DNA from 2 places in the Desulfotomaculum defluvii genome. Region 1 is predicted to be linked to the other one. Evidence: riboswitches for the same ligand, from Rfam matches in the RefSeq annotation. Region 1 holds a riboswitch; the other holds the start of a gene.
What was found. A riboswitch is a leader RNA that binds a small molecule or an ion and turns the genes downstream of it on or off. The one in region 1 is predicted to bind FMN.

Region 1 (11,207 bases):
TAACCTTCTAAGCCTGCAATTTTACGCGGGTTATTGGTTAGGAGTCTTATTTTAGTCAGTCCTAGATCAGCTAATATTTGTGCCCCAATACCATAGTCCCGCAGGTCAGCCGGGAAGCCTAAAGCCAAATTGGCCTCAACTGTATCTGCCCCCATATCCTGTAGCTTGTATGCTCTAATTTTATTCATTAGGCCGATACCCCGACCTTCTTGTCGCATATAAAGGAGCACGCCTACCCCTTCTTGCGCAATGGTCTGCATAGCTTTAGCCAGTTGATCCCCGCAGTCACAACGCACGGAGCCAAAAACATCCCCTGTTAAACACTCCGAGTGAACCCGTACCAGGGGTGCTTCAACGCTGGATAAATCTCCTTTGACCAGAGCAATATGACCCTTACCATCAATCAAACTCTCATAGCCAACTGCCACAAAATCACCATATTTGGTAGGCATTTTAGCAGAATCAACTTTCTGAACAAACTTTTCGTGATGTCTGCGGTATTTGATTAAGTCCGCAATTGTTATTAGTTTTAGGTTATGAGTTTTACAAAACTCGATTAATTCCGGAACCCTGGCCATGGTCCCATCATCTTTCATAATTTCACAAATAACACCTGCTGATTTTAAGCCTGCCAATCTGGCCATATCTACTGCGGCTTCAGTGTGACCAGTCCTTACTAAAACGCCACCTTCCTGAGCCCGCAGTGGAAATATATGCCCTGGCCGACGTAAATCTTCTGGTTTTGTAGTAGGATCTAATACCTTTTTAATGGTTAAGGCACGCTCAACAGCGGAAATACCTGTTGTACATTCCTTTGCATCAACTGATACGGTAAAAGCAGTACCATTAGGATCAGTGTTATTGGATACCATTGCTGGCAGATCCAGTTCATCAAGACGCTGACCATATATGGGCATGCAGATCAAACCACGTCCGTAGGTGGCCATAAAGTTCACGGCCTCTGTTGTGGCTAATTCAGCAGCCATAACCAGGTCACCTTCATTTTCACGATCTTCATCATCAACAACTACAATTATTTTTCCTGCACGAATATCTTCAATAGCCTCTTCAATTGTATTAAATTTGTGTGTCATGACTTCTCCCCCTTATAAAAATCCGTTAGCTGTTAAAAACTCCAAACTGATTTTACTATTTTCAGTTTTATCTTCCTGTGGTCCCTGTAACAAACGTTCAATATATTTACCAATTATATCTGATTCTAAATTTACAGAATTACCGACCTTCTTGCTTCCTAGAACAGTGGCCTGGGCTGTATGGGGTATTAATGATACCTGAAATTTATCCCCCTCAAAATCAACCACTGTAAGACTTGTTCCATCAATGGCCACAGAACCTTTTTTGATGATATACTTCATCACTTGAGGTGGGGCCTGAATGGTAACAATGGTGGCAATGTCGAATTTTTCCTTGCCAACGATGATTCCTACTCCATCCACGTGTCCTGAGACCATATGTCCCCCCAGTCGATCACCAAGCCTTAAAGCCCTTTCCAGATTAACCGGGCTACCAGACCTAAGATCTCTTAGGTTTGTTTTAGACAGTGTCTCCGCCATTACATCAGCGGTAAAGGTACCTTCGCCCATAGTTGTAACGGTCAAACAAACACCATTAACAGCAATGCTGTCCCCAATTCTTGTGTTCTCCAGGACTTTGGAGCCTAAAATATGCAGTCCCGCTGAATTAGGCCCCTTGGAAATGCCTCTAATAGTGCCGATCTCTTCTACAATTCCGGTAAAGATATTTTGTCCCCCCCTTTCGAGGTATAACCCATAATGCAAAAGTCTGTTCCCAATTGTTGAATTGATATATCATGAATTTGAGTGGCATCCTTAAGATTTTTTATTCCCTCGCCCCGCACAGGACCTGGTGCAAGATCACCACCGATAATTTTGGGTGCTATAAACCAAGCAACTTTATCAACAATACCAGCCGCAAAGGCAGAACCACATATTTTTCCTCCACCCTCAATTAACACACTGGATATTTGTTTTTCCCCAAGTATTTCCATTAGTTTGGTCAAATTTACCCCAGGTCCTTCGCCAGGAACCACAATGACCTCAGCTCCAGCAGCCATTAGGCTTGCTCTACGCTCCACCGGGGCCCTCTCACTGGTGGCAATAATGGTGTGGGCCGCAGAATCCTGAGTAAGTACTTGGCTCCCTGTGGGGGTTCGAGCCATGCTATCCACTATAATGCGTATGGGATCTTTACCTCTGCCCTCCGGTAATCTTGCTGTAAGTGATGGGTTATCGGTCAAAACTGTATTAACTCCCACCAGTATGGCATCGTACTGATCCCTTAACCTGTGGCCATATTCTCTGGCTTCATTACTGGTAATCCACTTTGATTCACCATTGGCAGTTGCTATTTTACCATCTAGACTGGTGGCAGCCTTTAACACCACAAAGGGTTTTTTGGTGGTAATATATTTTATAAAAACCTCATTTAATTCCCTTGCTTCTTTTTCCAACACGCCGGCTTTCACTTCTATACCAGCATCTTTCAGTATATTTAGCCCTTGACCTGCTACCAAAGGATTAGGATCCATCATGGCGGCCACTACTCTTTTAACACCTGCTTTTTTTAATGCCTCTGTACAGGGTCCGGTTCTGCCATAATGACAACAAGGTTCCAGAGTAACATATACAGTGGCATCCTTGGCTCTATCCCCGGCATCAACCAACGCAACCACTTCTGCATGAGCCCCACCTGCCTTGGCATGAAAGCCCTTGCCGACCACTTCTCCATCCTTTACCAAAACAGCTCCCACCATAGGGTTAGGACTAGTGCGACCCCTAGCTTTGGCTGCCAGTTCAAGAGCCATCTGCATGTAGAACCTGTCCTGATCCATTTTTTCATCTCCTTAGAAAATCCATTGCATAATGAACATAAATAAAACCCTAGCATTAGCAGGGTTTTTATGGCAAAGGCAAGTAGACCTTACAAAGGTTTTTCTTTGCAGGTTCTAACTATAACCTTCTTCCATCCAGACTATAACTGTCGGCTCTGGCATCTCACCAGATCTGCCCCTGGGGGCTCGCGGGCTTGGCCTTGGCCATACCGCCGGTAAGGAATTACACCTAACCCTGAAGGTTTAGTTTATTAAGTTAACTCCATTATATTCCTGTGTTTGTTCGTGTGTCAATCTTTAATTATTTCACTTTCTATTTTGCAATATTTTGACCATTATTGCAGGATATCATGTTAAGAAAACAAAAAAAGCAGGGACCCAAGAGGGACCCTGCAAAGTTATATATTTTTAAAATTTTTTATTGAACCAATTCTTTTGTTTCCCGGGCAATCATTAACTCTTCATTGGTGGGAACAACCATAGCTACAAAGGGTGCACCAGGTTTACTGATAATAACTTCCTTACCTCGAGAGTTGTTTTTCTCTTCATCAATTTGCAAACCAGTGTAGGCCAATCCCTTTAATATTTTAGCCCTCATAGTCATGGAGTTTTCACCAATACCGCCAGTAAATACAACTGCATCCAGACCACCTAAAGCAGCAGTATAGGCTCCAATGTATTTAATAATGCCATAGGCAAACATATCCAAAGCTAGTTCAGCTCTTTCATTGCCTTTGTTGGCAGCATCTTCCAGGTCACGGAAATCACTGCTGATACCAGAAACACCAAGTACGCCGCTCTTCTTATTCATGACATTACCAATTTCTTCTATACTAAGTTTTTCCTTTTCCATTAGGAAAGGAACGATAGCGGGATCCATATCGCCAGTTCTAGTACCCATAGGCAGACCTGGCAGTGGGGTAAAGCCCATGGAGGTATCCTGTGATACTCCATTGCCTACTGCAGATATACTAGATCCATTTCCTAAATGGCAAACTACGATCTTTAATTCTTTGACGGGTTTACCTAAAATTTCGGCTGCCCGATGAGAAACAAATTTGTGAGAAGTGCCGTGGAAACCATAACGACGGATTTTATACTTCTCATAATATTCGTAAGGAATAGCATAGGTGTACGCTTGTTTACTCATGGCTGAATGGAAGGCTGTATCAAACACTGCCACATGTGCTACATTAGGCATAAGCTCTTGACAGGTTTTGATACCAACAATATTAGGCGGATTGTGCAGAGGTGCCAATTCAGACATTTCTTCCAACACTTTCATAAGTTCAGCATCAATTACCACAGACTTATTAAATTTTTCACCACCGTGAACTACACGGTGACCTACGGCTTTAATTTCTGCTGTGTCCTTAATTGCACCATATTTTGGATCAGTAATGCAGTTTAGTATTGTCTCAAGGGCAACCTTGTGATTGGGCAGGTCTTGCTCCAGTACCAATTCTTCACCTTTGTTATTTTCTTGTTTAATGCGAGAACCAGCGATGCCAATTCTTTCAGACAACCCGGAAAGTAATACAGATTCTTGCACCATATCCATTAATTTATATTTAATCGACGAACTACCACAGTTAACAACTAAGACTAACAAGTGGTTCCCTCCTCTAGCACTAATAATTTTTATTTTACAAGCTCAGAAATATGCCCACGAATCTTATATGCGTATACAACATCACCATTTCTCAGACCCACAGCATTTCCTTCGTCTGTATCTATGTGCATTTCTAATTTGTGCTTCTCACCAGCACGAACCAATACATCACCAAAGATAATACCTCTTGGTCCCTTGGCTCTAACATAAAGTCTGTCGCCATCTTCTAAGCCAAATTTCTCAGCATCGGTACTATGCATATGAATATGCCGGGCAGCAATGATAGCACCCTCATCAATTGTTACTGAACCAGCAGGTCCAACTATGGTTACAGAAGCAGATCCTTTTATATCCCCAGAGTCTCTAAGGGGAGCCTTAATACCAATCTTAAAGCAATCAGAAATAGACAGTTCTACTTGAGTATTTTTACGTTCAGGTCCAAGTACGCGTACTTTTTCAATTACACCCTTTGGACCAACAACAGTCACCATTTCTTCACAGGCAAATTGATCAGGCTGAGACAGATCTCTGAATCTTGTTAATACATGACCAGTTCCAAATAAGATTCCCACATGTTCTGTAGTCAAGTGCACGTGGCGGGCTGAAATCCCCACAGTAATTGGAATTGGGGTGATTTCATCAGGATTTACACGGGTTGGTAATTCATTAGTTGCCATTGTACAACACTTCCTTTTGAATTTTTATTAGTTTTAACCTTGATGATATATAATTATGGCCAAAAATTATTCCACAATAATTAATATAGGTTTTGTAATTTTGGATAAATAAAACATAAGTTGTTTATTAAGACTGATGTAACTTTTACCATTATAACAAGAATGTAATGAAAATGTAATTTTTTCTCCACATCTTCGTAAGGTTTTATAACATTTCGTTTACTAATCTTATTTTTAAGTTTGTGTATATTTTCTCAATTCTGATTGTAACCAGTTTTTTACGCGTTTTCAAGTCTCTTTCTGAAGTTGGTTTTCAGAATTTTTCCAATAACGAATTAAATTACTTTAAAAGATTAAGACTCTCTAATATTTTAGGAATAACTTGTTTCTTTCTAGAAACTAAGCCCGGAACAAACACACCTTGTTCCAAGTTTACCTGAAAAGCAGTTGAAACAAGGGAATTATGCCTCGCTTTATAAAGTAGATAGGAACCCTCGTTGATAATATCTGTGACGACAAGCATGGTAAGAAAATAGCCCTTATACTCATGAGTTTGCTCTACAAACTCGATAAACTGCTGTTTCCGATTAAATACATCTTCAATGTCCAGTGTAAAAACTTGACCCACTCCGACGGTACTACCCTCTAATTCGAATTCCTTAAAGTCTCTATAAAAGATCTCTTCAATGCTATGCCCTTCTAGAGAACTTCCCATCTTAAACATATCCATGGCAAAGTTTTCAATATCCAGTTTGACTATGCTATTTAGCTGTATAGCTGAGTCTTTATCCATATTCGTCGTAGTGGGTGATTTGAAGAGTAAGGTATCAGATAAAATACCAGCTAATAAAACACCTGCAATTTGTGGAGTTATTTGAATATTAAATTCCATAAACATTGTATGTACAATGGTACAAGTACTTCCTACGGGCATATTCCGAAAGGCAATGGGCTTTGTGGTGCAGATATCACCTATTTTATGATGGTCTACAATCTCAAGAATATCAGCTTCGTTTAACCCCTCGGCACTCTGAGAATATTCATTATGATCAACCAAAAACACTTTTTTCTTACCTGGGCTGATAATATGCTTTTTATTGATGAAACCTAGAAAAATATTATCATTGTTTACCACTGGATAATTTCTATAATTGTTATGCAAAACTTCTTCTTTTACTTCATCAAGGTAATCATTTTCTTTAAACTTTACAATCCCACTACTTTTCATAATAGAGGATACATAATTACATTGGTTGATCAATTTTGACGTGGTATAGGTATCTAATGGAACAGAAATTATGGCCACATTATTCAATTGAGCCATTTCTAAATAGACATCAGGTATTACTCCAGAACCAGTAATAATAATCAGCTTTACTTTAGACCGAATGACACACTCAAGAATATCATATCTATCTCCAACAATGATAATATCATCTGGCCCCAAAGTGCCTTGAATATTCTTGTAGTAATAAGCAATAACTGATATTTTGCCCTTTACGTTAAAATCTTTACCTGTCAGGATCTGGCCCTTAAAACCTTTGACAATATTACTCAAAGAAGTATCCAGTTTATAAAAATCTCCTTTTATTAACTCCATAGCAATATCTTTAATGGTCAGGATACCCTGTAATTGTTTTTTATCATTGACAACAGGCAAGGTTCTAATATTATTTTGTTCCATTAATTTATAGGCAGACAGAATTGAAGTATTTAAAGTTATACCGTCTACCTTATCATACTCCATATCTTTAACCTGTGTTTTAACATTTTCCAAGACAGCGGGAGCAGTAAGACCAAAGTAATCTAAAACAAACTCAGTTTCCTTGTTAATTTTTCCTAAGGAACAGGGTACTGTGTTTAAGCCTAAACGATTCTTTAGGTAAGAAAATCCAATGGCTGAGGCCACAGAATCAGTATCAGGATTCTTGTGTCCAAAAACAAACGATGTCATTATTCCCCCCCTAATATAGTTAAATAGCATGTCCATATCAAGCCTATTCTAGTTGATAAAAGACAAAAGCCCGTAAATCCAATAAACTGGATTTACGGACAGATTAGTGGTCGGGATGACAGGACTTGAACCTGCGGCCTCACGGTCCCGAACCGTGCGCTCTACCAAACTGAGCTACATCCCGATAGCCTTTGATATAACAGAAATTATTATGACCTATAGTTTTCTATTTGTCAAGGTAATCTTGCCTGAGAAACCTTTCTTCGTATAAGTAACTATTTTCTGTAAATAATAAGCTAAGTCTTTACTCTTAATAATACATTATTATCTCTGACTAATAAGGACCTAAGGAGGTATACTAATGTCCAATTGCTGTGTATGTGGTAAGGAAATGCATGAATCAAAAATGGTTTATGACGAAGAAATGGATAATATTTATTGTGAGAACTGTTACCTGGCGCAAAGGGCAGAGGACTACTAACAAATTAGGTGGGTTTCTTTTTATAGGCGGTCAACCATCAACTGCGGTGTACTAGCACCAAAGGTCCATAAATGTACAAAAAGTCCATAGCTATCTTAGGGCTGACAGCTATTATACTATTATTATAAAAACAACAGACCTCGGGCCTGTTGTTTTTAATATGCTTGTATTTGATTTTCTTCAAGATCACTTGGTGATTGTTCTGGTATCTGAATGCTATCATCGGGTACTGTTACATTTTCTTCAGTAGGATACCCAGTCCCTTCACTATTTCCATTACGAAACCAAAAATCACCAAAACACGGAATTTTAGGTTCAGTTCCTTCAATAAACCAGGCCGATATTTTACTACTGGTTAACGCTGATGCCTTTAACCCATCGTAGGTACAAACATAGGATTCAACTACTCCTGCAGGTTTATTAAAATCCCTTACTTCATGACCCTGTAATGCTTTTTCTATAAAATTACCCCAAATTGGAGCAGCAATGGCACTACCTGTTAAACCAACCTTTCTAGACTTATCATCATATCCCACATATACCGATGCCACAAGCTCCGGAGAATAGCCCACAAACCAGGCATTTGTGGTATCATCAGTAGTCCCTGTCTTACCTGCAACAGGCCGTGATACTATTCCAGATAATTGGGCTGCTGTTCCGCCAGGTTGAACAGCAGCCTTCAACATATCCGTTACAATGTAAGCTATTTTCTCATCAATCACCTTAGAAAGCTGTGGTTTATATTCTTCAAGAACATTACCTGAATGATCTGTAACCTTTAAAATATACAATGGTTTTGTACGAATGCCAGCATTGGCAAGGGGTCCAAAGGCAACGGCCATTTCCAACGGTGTTACCTCTGAAGCCCCTAGGGCCAAGGATAAGTAAGGATCCAAATTACTTTCAATACCCATCGCCTTGGCATATCGTATTAATGTCTCGGGGCCTAGACTATTTGCCAATTGGACAGATATGGAATTGTCCGAAATTGCCAATGCCTGTTTTAAGACAAAGGGCCGATAATGGAACCCCTGATAATCCTTAGGTGTATACCCTCCAGGATAGGTTATGGGCTTACAAAAAAAAGTTGATGCAGCAGTGTATCCTGAATCAATTGCTGCGGTATATAAAAAAGGTTTAAAGGCTGAACCCGGCTGTGATTTGGCTAAAGCACGGTTATACTGAGATTTTTGCCAATTTGTTCCTCCAACCATTGCTTTTATATAACCATTTTGGGGATCAACTGCAACTAATGCACCCTCAAGGTCAGCATTGATCTGCTCCAAACCTTGAACAACAGCTCCTTCAGCTGCCTTCTGCATATCCAGATCCAGTGAAGTTTGAATTGTTAAACCACTGGAATACAGCATTTCCATACCGTTTGGATATTTATTTTTAAAATGCTTGATAATCTCAGCCACAAAATAGGGTGCCTGCCGAAAATATTCTGTTTTAGCCTCAGGCTCAATTGTCTGTGAAAGTGCTTGCTCCCTTTGAGCTTGGGTAATCATATTCAGTTCCAACATTCTATTTAACACTACCCGTTGTCTTTGCTTTGCTCCCTTTAAATTAGTTGTAGGGGCATAATAACTAGGTGCCTTCGGTAGGCCTGCCAATAATGCACTTTCCCCAAGGGTTAAATCCTTAGCATGTTTATTAAAATATGTTTGAGCTGCAGCTTCAATACCGTAGGCACCTTGACCAAAGTATACATGGTTTAAATATAAGTTTAGTATTTCATCCTTTGTGTATGTCCGCTCTAATTGCACTGTATAATATAACTCTTTAACTTTTCTGCCAATGGTACGTTCGGGACCTAAATATAAATTCTTGGCCAGTTGCTGGGTGATGGTACTACCACCTTCCACAATACTTAAATTGCGCAAATTAATTAAAGCTGCCCTGGCCAGTCCTCTAATATCTATGCCAACATGCTCATAAAAGCGGTAGTCTTCAATGGCAACTATAGCCTGCCTCATTTCTGGCGCAATCTGATCTAACTCTACCGGAATTTGGTTGGTTTGGGAAACTGTGGTAATTAATTTGTTATTTGCATCAACAATTTTGGATGGTGTAGGAACATCCGGGGGTGTTGTTTGTCCAATGGCAGCACACCCTGCAGTGGTACTGAATATAATAACTAAACTAAGCATTAGGAGTAGAAGCCTTTTACTTCGCATTTTTTTCCTCCTAAATTTTACTTTGAATCTTTGTTATTGTTTCCTTTGAACAAAAATGATATGTAATTCTAATCACGCATAAATTAACCCAATTTTTTTCTTTGACCACTTAACTAGTAAGGTTGGTGATAATATGCCTAGGCACGTGGTTCGCTCAGGAGATACCATAAAAAATATTGCTAAAAAATATAATATAAATCCGGTTAACATTGCCATTACTAATGCCCACTTAGAAAATTTGGAGCACTTAAAGATTGGCGATATATTGTATATTCCCGATTGTGTTGATGGTGCTTTTTGTCAATTAGAAGCTCGTTCTCTTAAGCAACAACTATTAAGCATGATGGGTTTTTCACCCAGGCAAATACAGGAACACTATAAACTTTATCAGGGTTACATTAGTAAAACCAACGAAATACGAACAAAACTTCGTTCAGGGGATACTAAGGACGTTAATTCTATTCATAGTAAATACCGTTCTTTAAAAATAGACGAAGTTAACGCAGTGGCTAATAATAAATTACACGAAATGTACTTTGATAACCTAGGAGGACATGGAGGGATAGCAACAGGGGCAGTTTTAGAAACCATAGTAAAAGATTTTGGTTCATATGAATTCTGGGAAAGAGATTTTCGAGCTACTGGTCTAGCCAGCCGGGGTTGGGTCATACTTGGTTATGATTTAGACGATGGCCATCTTCATAATTACATTCAGGAAGATTCATGTTTTATGCCCATTGTTCGTTTTGAGCCTCTATTGGTTTTAGATATGTATGAGCACGCCTATTTTCTTGACTACGGGTCCAATAGCAGGAGTTATATTGATGCTTTTTTTAGAAACATTGATTGGTTCACAGTAAATAGCCGTTTGCAAAATCTAAAGCTAGTTTTTAATATAGTTTAGCCATAGGTTTTGTGAAAATTTAAAGGGCTGTCTGCACTAGAACTACAGGTTCATAGTACACAGCCCTTTATGTGTTTATACTTTGGTAGCTTTTGTGGCAAATACGTGATTACCAATTTGGGTAATTACAGGTAGTGTTTTTATCCATTTATCTTTGGCAACAACTGGATTATAAAAGAATAGAGCACCACCAGTAGGATCCCGTCCCATTAATGCCTCAATTGCTGCTTTCACGGATTCCTCATCAGGCTCAAGATTAATTGATCCATCCTGAACCGGTGAAAACTGGTATACATAGTTGTTTTTCTCTAAGATAATTTCCCGAATACTTTTAGGAAAACCAGGACTTGCCATACGATTCAATATAACTGCCCCAACAGCTACTTTTCCCTCAAAGGATTCTCCCCTGGCTTCTGCATAAATAAGCTTAGCCAATAGTTTAATATCTTCTCTGGATACATCTCCCCGGGATAGAACCATTCCATATGGAGAAATACTAACTGCCGGAATAATTAGACTTTGATCGG
Region 2 (11,207 bases), 670 kb from region 1:
AGGGTTATTGAGAGGTTTATTTGCTGAATAACACTAAATACTTCCGAGCCTAAAGCCTTGCGAAGGAAAGTCATGAAATAATTATATAGTAAATTTTCAACTTTTAAGAAAAACGAAATAACCATACTGACAAATATCCATTTAAATAAGGGGGAACCCATTCTTCTATAGTGTCGCCATGCTAAAACTACTATAAGGACATGTAATACAAAATTTATGTGGCTAGCGAACGTGTATGCACTTATATTAATATTTTTCAGGATACCAGACTGTGAGATGATGACAGATAGGCCAAATAGGATACCCAACACAACAGGTATCATTTGTTTATAGTTAATCAACTATCACACTTCCTAAATAATAATTTCTTATCATCAATTACTTCTCTACTCTTCAATCTATTCCTTTCCATTATCTCAATTTTATTAAGGCTTGAGGGATAATTGCCCACTTCTATTCCCCACTCAGAAAGATACCAGCCGAAGCAACAGCCAACCGATAATCTGAACAATTGGTACGCATTAGCTGATTAATGTTCAACAAACAAAAAAGAGATAAGTTATAATGAATATAGATTCTATGTAACGGGGAGAAAAGTTATGTATATAGTGCTATATGTGTTTTCACTTGTATTAATGGGATATACATTTTTTGTCAGGATGTTAATTACATCGGATATACCCCCCTCTTTTACAAATGGAGAGGTACTTCATGTTATTGTTAGTTCTATATTAATGTTGGTGTTATTTATTTGGAGTATAAATAAAGCTACTAATATAACAAAAAATATTATTATCCTAATTCCCAATATTACAGTTTTTATGTTTTATTCTTATGGCTTTTTTAACTGTCTAAGAAATTATATTTATTATAATGACCAAATGTTATTAATGGATTTAATTTTCCTATTTGAGATTTTATTAGTGGTGACTTATTGTCTGTATAATTTGAGAAAAAAGAAAACCAAAACCATATTTTAAAAAAAGAAGCGATAATAAAAATTTATTGATATACATTCTAGTAATACTATTCACCAATGAACTATAGGCCATAATACTTATCGGTCAAATCAATAGCGAAATACATAAAGCAAAGCTTCTACGGCCCTTAAGTGGCGAAAAGCTTTGCTTTTACTTTGTAAAATGTTAGGATCAAAGGTTTTAATAAGGTGGCTCTAATAAACGGAACATTGCGATTTCACCACGCTAAAATATTCAAAATTGTTCTTTGGTATGTAAAGATTATTATGGAAATAACAAAGAAATTTTTAAGGCAAAGGAGTATAAGAACGTCAGGGTTTTAACAATACAACTATGGAGCAGATAGCAGAAAAAGCTGATATTGCCAGGAAAACCTTATATAACCATTTCCCAGTGAAAGAAGCTATTGTGGATCAATATGTAAGAGAACTCTCAATGGGCTTTGCTAAGGAGACCTATAAAGTTTTACAGAGCTTGCCCGATACCAGGTCGCGCTTATTGGTTGCCCTGGATAAGGCTTATGAGTGGGTTGAAATTAATCCAGAGATTACAGGAATATGTCTAGGCTACCGTTTAAAAAACATGTATCAGGGTTGTGGTTATAGTAGCCAAACAGGGACGCAAAGCACCATGGCTGAGATTATCAGGTTGGGCCAGGAAGCAGGCGAAATTAGACGAGATGTATCAGCTAAATTACTAATGACGCAAATCGAGGTTCTCCGTGGTGCCGTTATCTTAGATTGGTTACAGGACCCAGCAAGGTTCGATATTCGTAAGGAGATGGCTAAAGTAGTAGATTTGTTTCTCTACGGGTCAATTAACAGGGAAGAGACTACAAAATAAAGATTTTAAAAGGTACAACGCCCACCTAATAATGAAAGAGTGGTGTAAATATGAAATCCGAGGAAAAAGTCTTTTTAACATGGCAAGAGGCTTTTCAGTCAGGTGCTCAGGTTGCGGGTGGCAAGGGTTGGAATTTGGGCCGCTTGGCAAAGTATGGGTTTAATATTCCTGTAGGAGGTGTATTCACTACTCAGGTTTACGTAGAGTTTATCAAGTATAATAAGTTGCAGGATATGATTGAAAGCATTTCAGGAGAATTAACCCTTGAAAATATAGAAAAACCAATTATACTGGGCAGATTGCTTCAACTTAGACAAAAAATTCAAGATGGCTCTCTACCACCGGATATCCTAAAAGCTTTCTTACTTAATAATGAGTGTATGCTAGGAAAACCCTTAGCGGTAAGATCATCTGCATCGGCTGAAGACTCAATTAAAGCATCCTTTGCAGGTATACATCAATCCTTTCTGAATGTTTGTGGTTTGGACAATATTCTTAATGCTATCAAAGGTTGTGCCTCTCTATGGTCCACTGAGGCGGTTATTTACCGCAAAAAACTAAATATAAGTGATAATGACGTATTGCCTGCGGTAGTTGTGATGGAAATGGTAAAGGCCACTGCTGCCGGAGTTGGTTTTACCTGTGATCCCTAAACAGGTCGTCAGGACGTTTTAGTTGTCAATGCCAATTTTGGTATACAGAACCAATTATCCAAACCTCTGGTAACTGCCTGAAGGGGGTGCCCGTTGCTGCCGGTAAGGCCTCCGGGGTAGCAAGACTAATCTTCCACCCCAATGAAGGAAGCAAACTTCAGCCTGGGGATATTTTGATAGCACCTTCCGCCGACCCGGGATGGACTCCTTTATTTTTAAAAGCTGGTGCAGTGGTTATGGAAACGGGAGGCTTTTTGTCACACGGAGCTATTGTGGCCAGAGAATACGGAATTCCCGCAGTAGTAAATATACCAGGTGTCATGAGTATTATAAAGAATGGTGTTAAAGTGGTTGTAGATGGAGATGAAGGTAAAGTATATCTCGATCAATCGAGATATACAGTTTATCCCAGAAGGGGTCAGTCCCTACATACGTTACCAACTTAACGAACTAAAGACTAGCAAGCTGCCCCATCTAAAGTTGTTACGCAGCGAAAAGGATTGCATGGAAGAGTCCTAATAGAATATTTTATGGAAAAAATATCCTGTCCTATGCCATTGATGGCTCTCCGTGAGATCCTGTTCTTTCAGAGGCATTATTTTTTAGGCTAAAGTATAACTTTCCTTTAGTATCCAGCATAGCCACTAGAACATCCCTTGGTGATTGTATATAATTTTTCTCTAGTTCACCCATAAGCCATTCCTCACTAAGGTTTATCAATTTAAGATTTTCATTTATGATATTTCCATCTTCAATTAATATGCTGGGGTAACCCTCGTATTGGGTATTGATGTTCAGATCCGCAGGAGTGGCAGGACGGTACTGTGATTTTGCAAGTACGCTGATCTTGCCTGAAGGTTCTAAAACAGCAAATTCCACTTGGTGAAGATAGAAAAAGTTCTTCTGTCTTAATTGGGACATTAAATCATCAAGATTATACCTTGTTTTCCTCATGGCCTTCTCTAATAACTTTCCATTCTGTATTAGAATGATCGGCTCATCCTCAAATACCCTTCTTAATTTGGACATTTTTAATGAAACAAAACTTAACATTATTTGGAGAATAGCTAATGCCCCTATTGTGGTGATAACCCCTCGGAGGCCACCTGTGCTGTTATTAAGACCACCCGCGGCAACACTGCCGATAGTTATACTTACAATAAAATCGAACAGAGTTAACTGCCCAATTTCACGTTGGCCCATTAGTTTGGTTAAAATCAGCAAGTACGAATATACAAAAAAGGCTCTCAACAACCATTGGATAGTTGTAAGGTCTTGTTGACCTTCCCAAAAGGGCATAGCAGTCTTCCTCCCCACCTTTATTCTTTTACTTATTCTCTACCAACTAGATTAATATATTCCTCAAATCTTTTAACAGACAACTTGATAAATAACCATAAAATAGCAAATTAGAGAAGGTTAATATGCCCTTCTCTAATGTATTCTAAAGACGTAAGTCCCTTAATAATAGCTCACAAAAAAAGTTTGCAAGGAAACAAAATCGGCTGGGTCGGTTTACTTCCAACTCAGCCGAATACACTTATAATTTGAACTCATCCTTTTTAGCTGCCTGGACAATACTTTTATCTAGCTTCATTCCCTGGGGATCACCCAGTTTTTGCTGAATGAAATCCGCTCCCTCTGTTACCCCGGGAATAAAGGTCTCATTCTTTTGACTGCCTTTCTTTTTATCTGTGGCACCTGGTTTACGTGGCATATACAGGCCTCCTCATCAGCTAATATTTTATCATTTATTAGCTTATCCGGTGAGGCCAAAATTATTTACCTAACACTAGCTCGCCATATAGATATAGGTGGGCTGGGGAATAACGATATCCTGTGAAAGTCTGATGGTTTACAAATTAAACTCTTCCTGAATTAATTATAGCATATAAAAAATGGTCAATATAGACTATATATTCTCATTTACCACTGCTAAAATGCAATAGAACTCTAATAAGATTTGTTGAAAAGGAAACCAAAAGAAATGTGATGGTTAAGGAGAGATGTAGAATGAGTTCTTTGGTTCTCGGTTTTCAGGAAATAAAAAAAACACAGCTTTTGCTCGTTGGCGGAAAAGGGTTAAATTTAGGGCAATTATCAAAAATTCAAGGAATACAAGTACCAGATGGATTTTGTGTTACAACAGTGGGATATCAAAAAGCCATCGAACAAAACGAAACGTTTCAAGCATTGTTGGATCAACTAACAATGCTAAAAATAGAAGATCGAGATCAAATTGGTGAACTCAGCAGGAAACTTCGACAAATCATTATAGAAGTAGAAATTCCTTCTGATGTTGTTAAAGAAGTTTCTTACTTTCTCTCCCAGTTAGGCGATGAACATGCTTATGCAGTGCGTTCTAGTGCCACTGCTGAAGATTTAACACATGCCTCTTTTGCTGGTCAACACGACACCTATTTAAATATCATCGGGAAAGAAGCAATCTTGCAGCATATCAGTAAATGTTGGGCTTCCCTTTTTACAGATCGTGCGGTAATCTACCGAATGCAAAATGGATTTGACCACAGCCAAGTTAATTTATCTGTTATCGTTCAAAGAATGGTTTTCCCACAGGCTTCAGGGATTTTATTTACCGCTGATCCGATTACTTCTAACCGAAAGCTACTATCAATCAATGCCAGTTTTGGACTTGGAGAAGCACTGGTCTCTGGCTTGGTATCTGCCGATTGTTATAAAGTAAAGGAAGAGGAAATCGTCGAAAAAATGATAGCAACCAAAAAATTGGCTATCTATGGACTAAAAGAAGGCAGAACAGAGACACAGCAGATCGATCCTGCTCAACAAAAGACTCAAACACTTACTGAACAACAAATTTTACTGCTAGCACGCATTGGAAAACAGATCGAAGCTTATTTTGGCTACCCACAAGATATTGAATGGTGTTTGGTTGATGATACATTTTACATTGTCCAGAGTCGACCAATCACAACTTTATACCCCATTCCTGAAGCGAATGATCAAGAAAATCACGTTTATGTATCTGTGGGTCATCAACAAATGATGACCGACCCCTTGAAACCATTGGGAATGTCGATATTCCAATTAACATCTTTTGGACCCAGGTTTAAAGCTGGTGGTAGGTTGTTTGTTGATGTCACACATCAATTGGCTTCACCTGACACCAGAGAAATTTTATTAGATGCAATGGGACAACACGATCCACTCATAAAAGACGCACTCATGACCATAATAGAGCGAGGAGATTTTATAAAATCATTTCCAAATGATAAGAAAGGACAGAGTCCCAGTAAAAACAATAAGGGTATGTCGTCCGCGGGTTTTCAATCGCAAATCGAAAACGATCCGACAATCGTTTCTGATTTGATAAAGAGTAGTCAAACATCGATAGAAGAATTAAAACAAATCATCCAAACGAAATCAGGATCAGATTTATTTGATTTCATTCTAGAAGATATCCAGCAATTAAAGAAGATTTTATTTGACCCACAAAATTTAGGTGTGATTATGGCAGCCCAAGATGCTTCAGCATGGATCAATGAAAATATAGAGAAGTGGTTGGGTGAAAAAGACGCAGCAGACACGCTTTCACAATCTGTACCAAACAATATTACTTCTGAAATGGGTCTGGCGCTATTGGATGTCGCTGATGTGATTCGTCCTTATCCAGAAGTAATTGATTATTTACAACGTGTAAAAGATGATTACTTTTTGGATGAACTGGTTAAGTTTGAGGGTGGACAGGAAACCCAAGAGGCTATCTATGCTTATCTTAACAAATACGGAATGCGATGTGTCGGAGAAATCGATATTACTAAAACTCGTTGGAGCGAAAAACCAACTACACTTATCCCGATGATTCTTAGTAATGTTAAAAACTTTGAGCCTAATGCTAGCCATCGAAAATTTGAGCAAGGCCGACAGGAAGCTTTAAAAAAAGAACAAGAGTTAATAGATCGATTGAAGCAATTACCGGATGGTGAACAAAAAGCCAAAGAAACTAAAAAAATGATCGACCTAATTCGTAATTTCATCGGTTATCGTGAATATCCAAAATACGTCATTGTTAATCGCTACTTCGTTTATAAGCATGCTTTACTGAAACAAGCCGAACAACTGGTACAAGTAGGCGTTATTCATGAAAAAGAAGATATATACTATCTCACTTTTGAAGAACTTCGCGAAGTCGTACGGACAAATATAATTGATTACCAGATCATCAGCAAACGAAAAGACGAGTACAAATTATATGAAAAACTAACTCCCCCACGTGTTATCACATCTGATGGTGAAATCATTGCAGGTGAGTACAAACGAGAAAATCTCCCCGCCGAAGCTATTGTAGGTCTACCTGTTTCTTCCGGTGTTATAGAGGGACGGGCACGTGTCATCTTAAATATAGAAGATGCTGATCTAGAAGATGGAGATATATTAGTCACCTCCTTTACTGACCCTAGCTGGACACCACTGTTTGTATCCATAAAAGGCCTAGTCACCGAAGTAGGTGGACTGATGACCCATGGAGCAGTTATCGCACGTGAATATGGCTTGCCAGCAGTTGTCGGAGTAGAAAATGCTACCAAGCTAATAAAAGATGGGCAACGCATTCGCGTGCATGGAACGGAAGGGTATATCCAACCATTCCAAAACGTTCCCTTCCTTTCAACTTCATGGCAAAAGACCGACAGGGAAATGATATAGGGACTCAGTATCATACAGGGATTTATTATACAGATGAACAAGACAGGGAAATAATAGTTAATTCATTAATAGAACTCCAGAAGAATTATGATAATCCGCTTGCTATCGAAGTATCTAAGTTACAAAACTATTACCCTGCCGAAGCATATCATCAGAAATATTTAGAAAAGAACCCAGATGGTTATTGTCATATAGGAGAAGGAAAATTTGAAGAAGTAATAATGGCACAAGACCATAAATTGAGGTACCGACCAAAATAAAAAGAGTTTTTTGAAAGCTAATACTTAATTATACCCAAAAAAATAATAGCCCCTTTACTATTTACTCAGGGGCTATTACGGAGATTTACTAACTTATCTTTCGGTCAATTGATTTTCTGAAATTCACTAAATCTTGGACTGATAGTACACAAAAGTTGTGCTTATTAGCAAAGGTAACAATCTCTGGTAGGCGAGCCATAGTACCATTTGGGTTTGTTAATTCACAAAGTACCCCTGCAGGTTTAAGTCCCGCCAATTTCATAAGATCTATCGTTGCCTCAGTATGTCCTTGGCGTTCCAACACGCCACCGGGACGTGCTTTTAGAGGAAAAATGTGTCCTGGTCGGTTTAAATCTTCAGGCTTGGCATTATCCGCAATTGCGGCCTTTACTGTTCTAACACGGTCTAAGGCAGAAACACCAGTTGTAACTCCATTTGCTGCTTCGATAGACACGGTAAAAGCAGTTTGAAACCGACTTGAGTTATGATCAACCATCATGGGTAGTGCTAAAGACTTTACCTTTTCATCAGTAAGACATAGACATACTATACCACTGCATTCACGTATTAGCATTGCCATTTGTGCATCAGTAAGTGTTTCCGCAGGAAATATTAAATCTCCTTCATTTTCACGATCTTCATCATCCGTAACTAATACTCCGTGACCGTTGCGTAGTGAACAAAGTGCCCTCTCAACCCGTTCATACGGGTTGCCAAATTGAACAAGTAAATTCTGATTCATGGTAATCCCCCTTTTGATTTTTAACTTACCAGAATCAGGGCGTAAAGACAGACAGCTGCCTATTAATAACGGCAGCATGAGAAATATTATGCTGTAGTAGGTTACTGACTGTCTTATCCTCTTCCATCCGGACTATACCGTCGGCCCTGGTTTCTCACCAGATCTGCTGTCCTCCCTTAATGTAAAGGAGCGCTCGCGGGCTTCCAGTCTAAACTGGTTACCGCCGGTGGGGAATTTCACCCCGCCCTGAGAATAAGTTACGTAAACTATACCACTTTACCAGACCTTGTCAATATATTTTAGCATTAATTAGAAAATTTTGTTCGGCCATCCACACAAACCATTAAGCCAGAAACATGCTAACCAATGGAGTAACCCGTTCGATCTTTATTACATTCTATGAGCCATTAGCAATAGTTTCTAAAAAGGTGCTGCTCGCTTTATTGGCAGCTATCTCACTGCTTTAGCTGTGGGTAGTGCCAAACGTGTCGTTTAGACATCGGTAGTATATACCTTCATTTTCTGGAGATTTTAAATATCACAAAAATGTGATATTTTGGTGACAGTGTTGTAACAACCTTTTTATATACTTAAAACTGTAAGACCTCCATCACTATCTTTGGCTAGATTTGTCTCCGCGCAGGCATCCTTTTAAAACAACCCGATGTGGTAAACAATAAAGTAACCAAAATAAAGGAGGAATGCATGATGCCAATGATGTACGGCGGTTATGGCATGGGCTTTGGGGGAATATTGATGATGTTAATTCCCCTAGCCTTGTTCGGGCTTGTAATTTACTGGGCAGTAAGTGCCGGGATGAAAAATGCCCTCAAGGAAAATTCTTCTTCTAATGCCCTGGATATATTAAAATCTCGCTATGCCCGTAATGAAATTACATCCGACGAATATAAGCAGCTGAAAGAAGAAATTTCCCGTTGATCAACCAGTTTAATATGACCCTCCTCTTTATAACAGATCAAGAAGCCAATCCTCTCAGGTTGGCTTCTTGATTTTTTCCTAGTCCTATTTATTTCATATATAATAAGAGATAATTGATGGATTAGTTGAAGGTGTCTTGATAAAAATTAAAGGACCATATTGACCCCAAAAAATCTAAGGAACTTGCTTGGTAGCAAATTGACACTCCCGAACACACATATCAAGATGGTGGACGGATTCAGTAAGAGTGGACTTTAAACGAACATCTTGGGTTTTATTAGTAAACGACTGAAGTTTATTCAATGTATCTTGACAATCTTGAATGCATTGCTGGAGTTGCTGTTGTTGTTGATTCATTCATTGCACCTTCTTTCAGATTAAGATTTAGCCATTTCTTTAGCATCAAGACAACTGTGTATGCACATCTCAATATGACGGTCTGCTTCTGCAAGAGCCATGCGTGCGCGGTGATCTACGGTACCGTTAGCAATATTACGAATCATTTGAGCAGACTGTGTACATTTGTCGATACAGTTTTGAATATCTACGTTTGTGATCAATTTATTCACCTCCCCTTTTTTCATATGTATTATGCTCACTCTAGGCAGGTCAATATGCAATATTGTTCCCTTTATTCCCCTATCCAAGCAAACAGTCGCTATAAAAAATAACCTTCCGATCAAAAGGGAAGGTTATTAAAGGTATAAATTTATTCATTTTCAGGATTTAGTAATTGTTTCTCGCCCATGCAATTTATCGACCGATCAAGTATCCTTGTCCTTAGAAACTGTCCCACCAGATCCACCAGTACCACGAGAACTAAAATGGCCGCTACTAGTGTAGCTACTTCGTTATATGCAAATAACTGCATGCTGATGGTCAATTGCGTTCCAATGCCACCCGCACCCACTAGCCCTAGAACGGTTGCCGCTCGCATGTTACATTCCCACCTGAACAATGTGTAGGACACCAGCACAGGAAGAGTCGCTGGAATTCGAACAAATAGTAAAACAGCCAGTTCACTTGCTCCAGTGGCCCGGCCAGTTTCCACCAGTTGCTGGTCAACTGATTCTAGAATTTCGGAATACAGTTTTCCTAAAATACCAGTGCTATGGACTGCTAGGGCTAACACCCCGGGAAAAGGCCCCAAACCCACAGCCACAACAAATATTAATGCCCAAAGTAGTTCAGGAATGCCACGGAAAAGGTTTAAAATAAACCGTGATAGATAGTAAAGAATCCATCTGCCCAACCAGGATATAACACTACTGTTTCGTGCAGAATATTCCTCGCCTCTTAGTCTTAGGGCACCGATAGTTAAAGGTAGAGCAAGGATTATTGCCAAAACAGTTCCTACCACGGAGATCGTAAGGGTTTCAAGTATCATTTTGCCTACATCTCTTAAAAAATCTGGTCTCAACTCCATAGGCCACAGGCCAGATACGAAATCGCCGATACTGTTAATATTTTTAGGATCTGTAAAGGCTGCTAACTCAAAATTTGTGGCCTTGGCACTTGATACAAAGAAAAAGAGGAAAAGAAAGAGTAGAGCAAAATTTGCTAGGCTATTACTTCTATATTGAGGTAATGATTTTTTACTGTGCACGGACATACCCCCTTTGAGAAATCCATCCCTCTGGAGGCCCGCTGTAGATTAAGCTCCCTTTATCCAACACTAGTACTCGTGAGCAGTAATGAAGTGCAAAATCCTGCTGATGGAGATTTGTAACAATGGTAATGTTTTTCTCGCGGTTAAGCCTGGCAAATATATTTAGTATATTTGCCGCAGTTCTGGAGTCTACCGAGGCGATGGGCTCATCTGCTAGAATAAGACTGGCGTTGCCGAGCAGCGCCCTGGCAATAGCAACCCGTTGTTGCTGTCCTCCTGAAAGGTCAGTGGCACGGACGAATATCTTCTCTGCTAATTCAAGTTGTTCCAATAACTGCCAGACTTCCATTATTTCTTTTTCACTCATATAAAAGAGTAAGCGTAGAGCCTGATAAATTGACACCTGACCTAGTTTACCCATGATCACATTACGGGCTACGGATAAGCCAGGAATGATATTATGATTTTGCGAGACCATTGCAATACTAGACCTTAGCT

Region 2: it holds a riboswitch for FMN, as region 1 does, so the genes downstream of both, ribB (3,4-dihydroxy-2-butanone-4-phosphate synthase) here and ribD (bifunctional diaminohydroxyphosphoribosylaminopyrimidine deaminase/5-amino-6-(5-phosphoribosylamino)uracil reductase RibD) in region 1, are expected to answer to the same signal.

What each region holds. Positions count from the first base shown of each region.
Region 1 covers NZ_BAAHYV010000007.1:554,312-565,518, reverse strand. Annotated here, with positions in the region: gene ACYQ03_RS09850 (bifunctional 3,4-dihydroxy-2-butanone-4-phosphate synthase/GTP cyclohydrolase II) at 1-1,094, opposite strand, end outside; gene ACYQ03_RS09845 (riboflavin synthase) at 1,107-1,760, opposite strand; gene ribD (bifunctional diaminohydroxyphosphoribosylaminopyrimidine deaminase/5-amino-6-(5-phosphoribosylamino)uracil reductase RibD) at 1,742-2,872, opposite strand; FMN riboswitch at 2,992-3,119, opposite strand; gene ACYQ03_RS09835 (acetate/propionate family kinase) at 3,291-4,484, opposite strand; gene pduL (phosphate propanoyltransferase) at 4,514-5,161, opposite strand; gene ACYQ03_RS09825 (putative manganese-dependent inorganic diphosphatase) at 5,502-7,115, opposite strand; tRNA gene ACYQ03_RS09820 (tRNA-Pro) at 7,223-7,299, opposite strand; gene ACYQ03_RS09815 (transglycosylase domain-containing protein) at 7,752-9,776, opposite strand; gene ACYQ03_RS09810 (Fe-Mn family superoxide dismutase) at 9,910-10,680, shown strand; gene ACYQ03_RS09805 (cell wall hydrolase) at 10,756-11,207, opposite strand, start outside.
Region 2 covers NZ_BAAHYV010000007.1:1,225,837-1,237,043, forward strand. Annotated here, with positions in the region: gene ACYQ03_RS13120 (hypothetical protein) at 1-125, opposite strand, end outside; partial or broken gene ACYQ03_RS13125 (TetR/AcrR family transcriptional regulator) at 1,302-1,823, shown strand; gene ACYQ03_RS13130 (PEP/pyruvate-binding domain-containing protein) at 1,874-2,476, shown strand; partial or broken gene ACYQ03_RS13135 (PEP-utilizing enzyme) at 2,536-2,922, shown strand; gene ACYQ03_RS13140 (YetF domain-containing protein) at 3,026-3,775, opposite strand; gene ACYQ03_RS13145 (hypothetical protein) at 4,017-4,193, opposite strand; gene ppsA (phosphoenolpyruvate synthase) at 4,490-7,159, shown strand; gene ACYQ03_RS13155 (peptide-methionine (S)-S-oxide reductase) at 7,129-7,419, shown strand; gene ribB (3,4-dihydroxy-2-butanone-4-phosphate synthase) at 7,508-8,161, opposite strand; FMN riboswitch at 8,273-8,419, opposite strand; gene ACYQ03_RS13165 (SHOCT domain-containing protein) at 8,867-9,100, shown strand; gene ACYQ03_RS13170 (hypothetical protein) at 9,275-9,457, opposite strand; gene ACYQ03_RS13175 (hypothetical protein) at 9,478-9,660, opposite strand; gene phnE (phosphonate ABC transporter, permease protein PhnE) at 9,810-10,706, opposite strand; gene ACYQ03_RS13185 (phosphonate ABC transporter ATP-binding protein) at 10,696-11,207, opposite strand, start outside.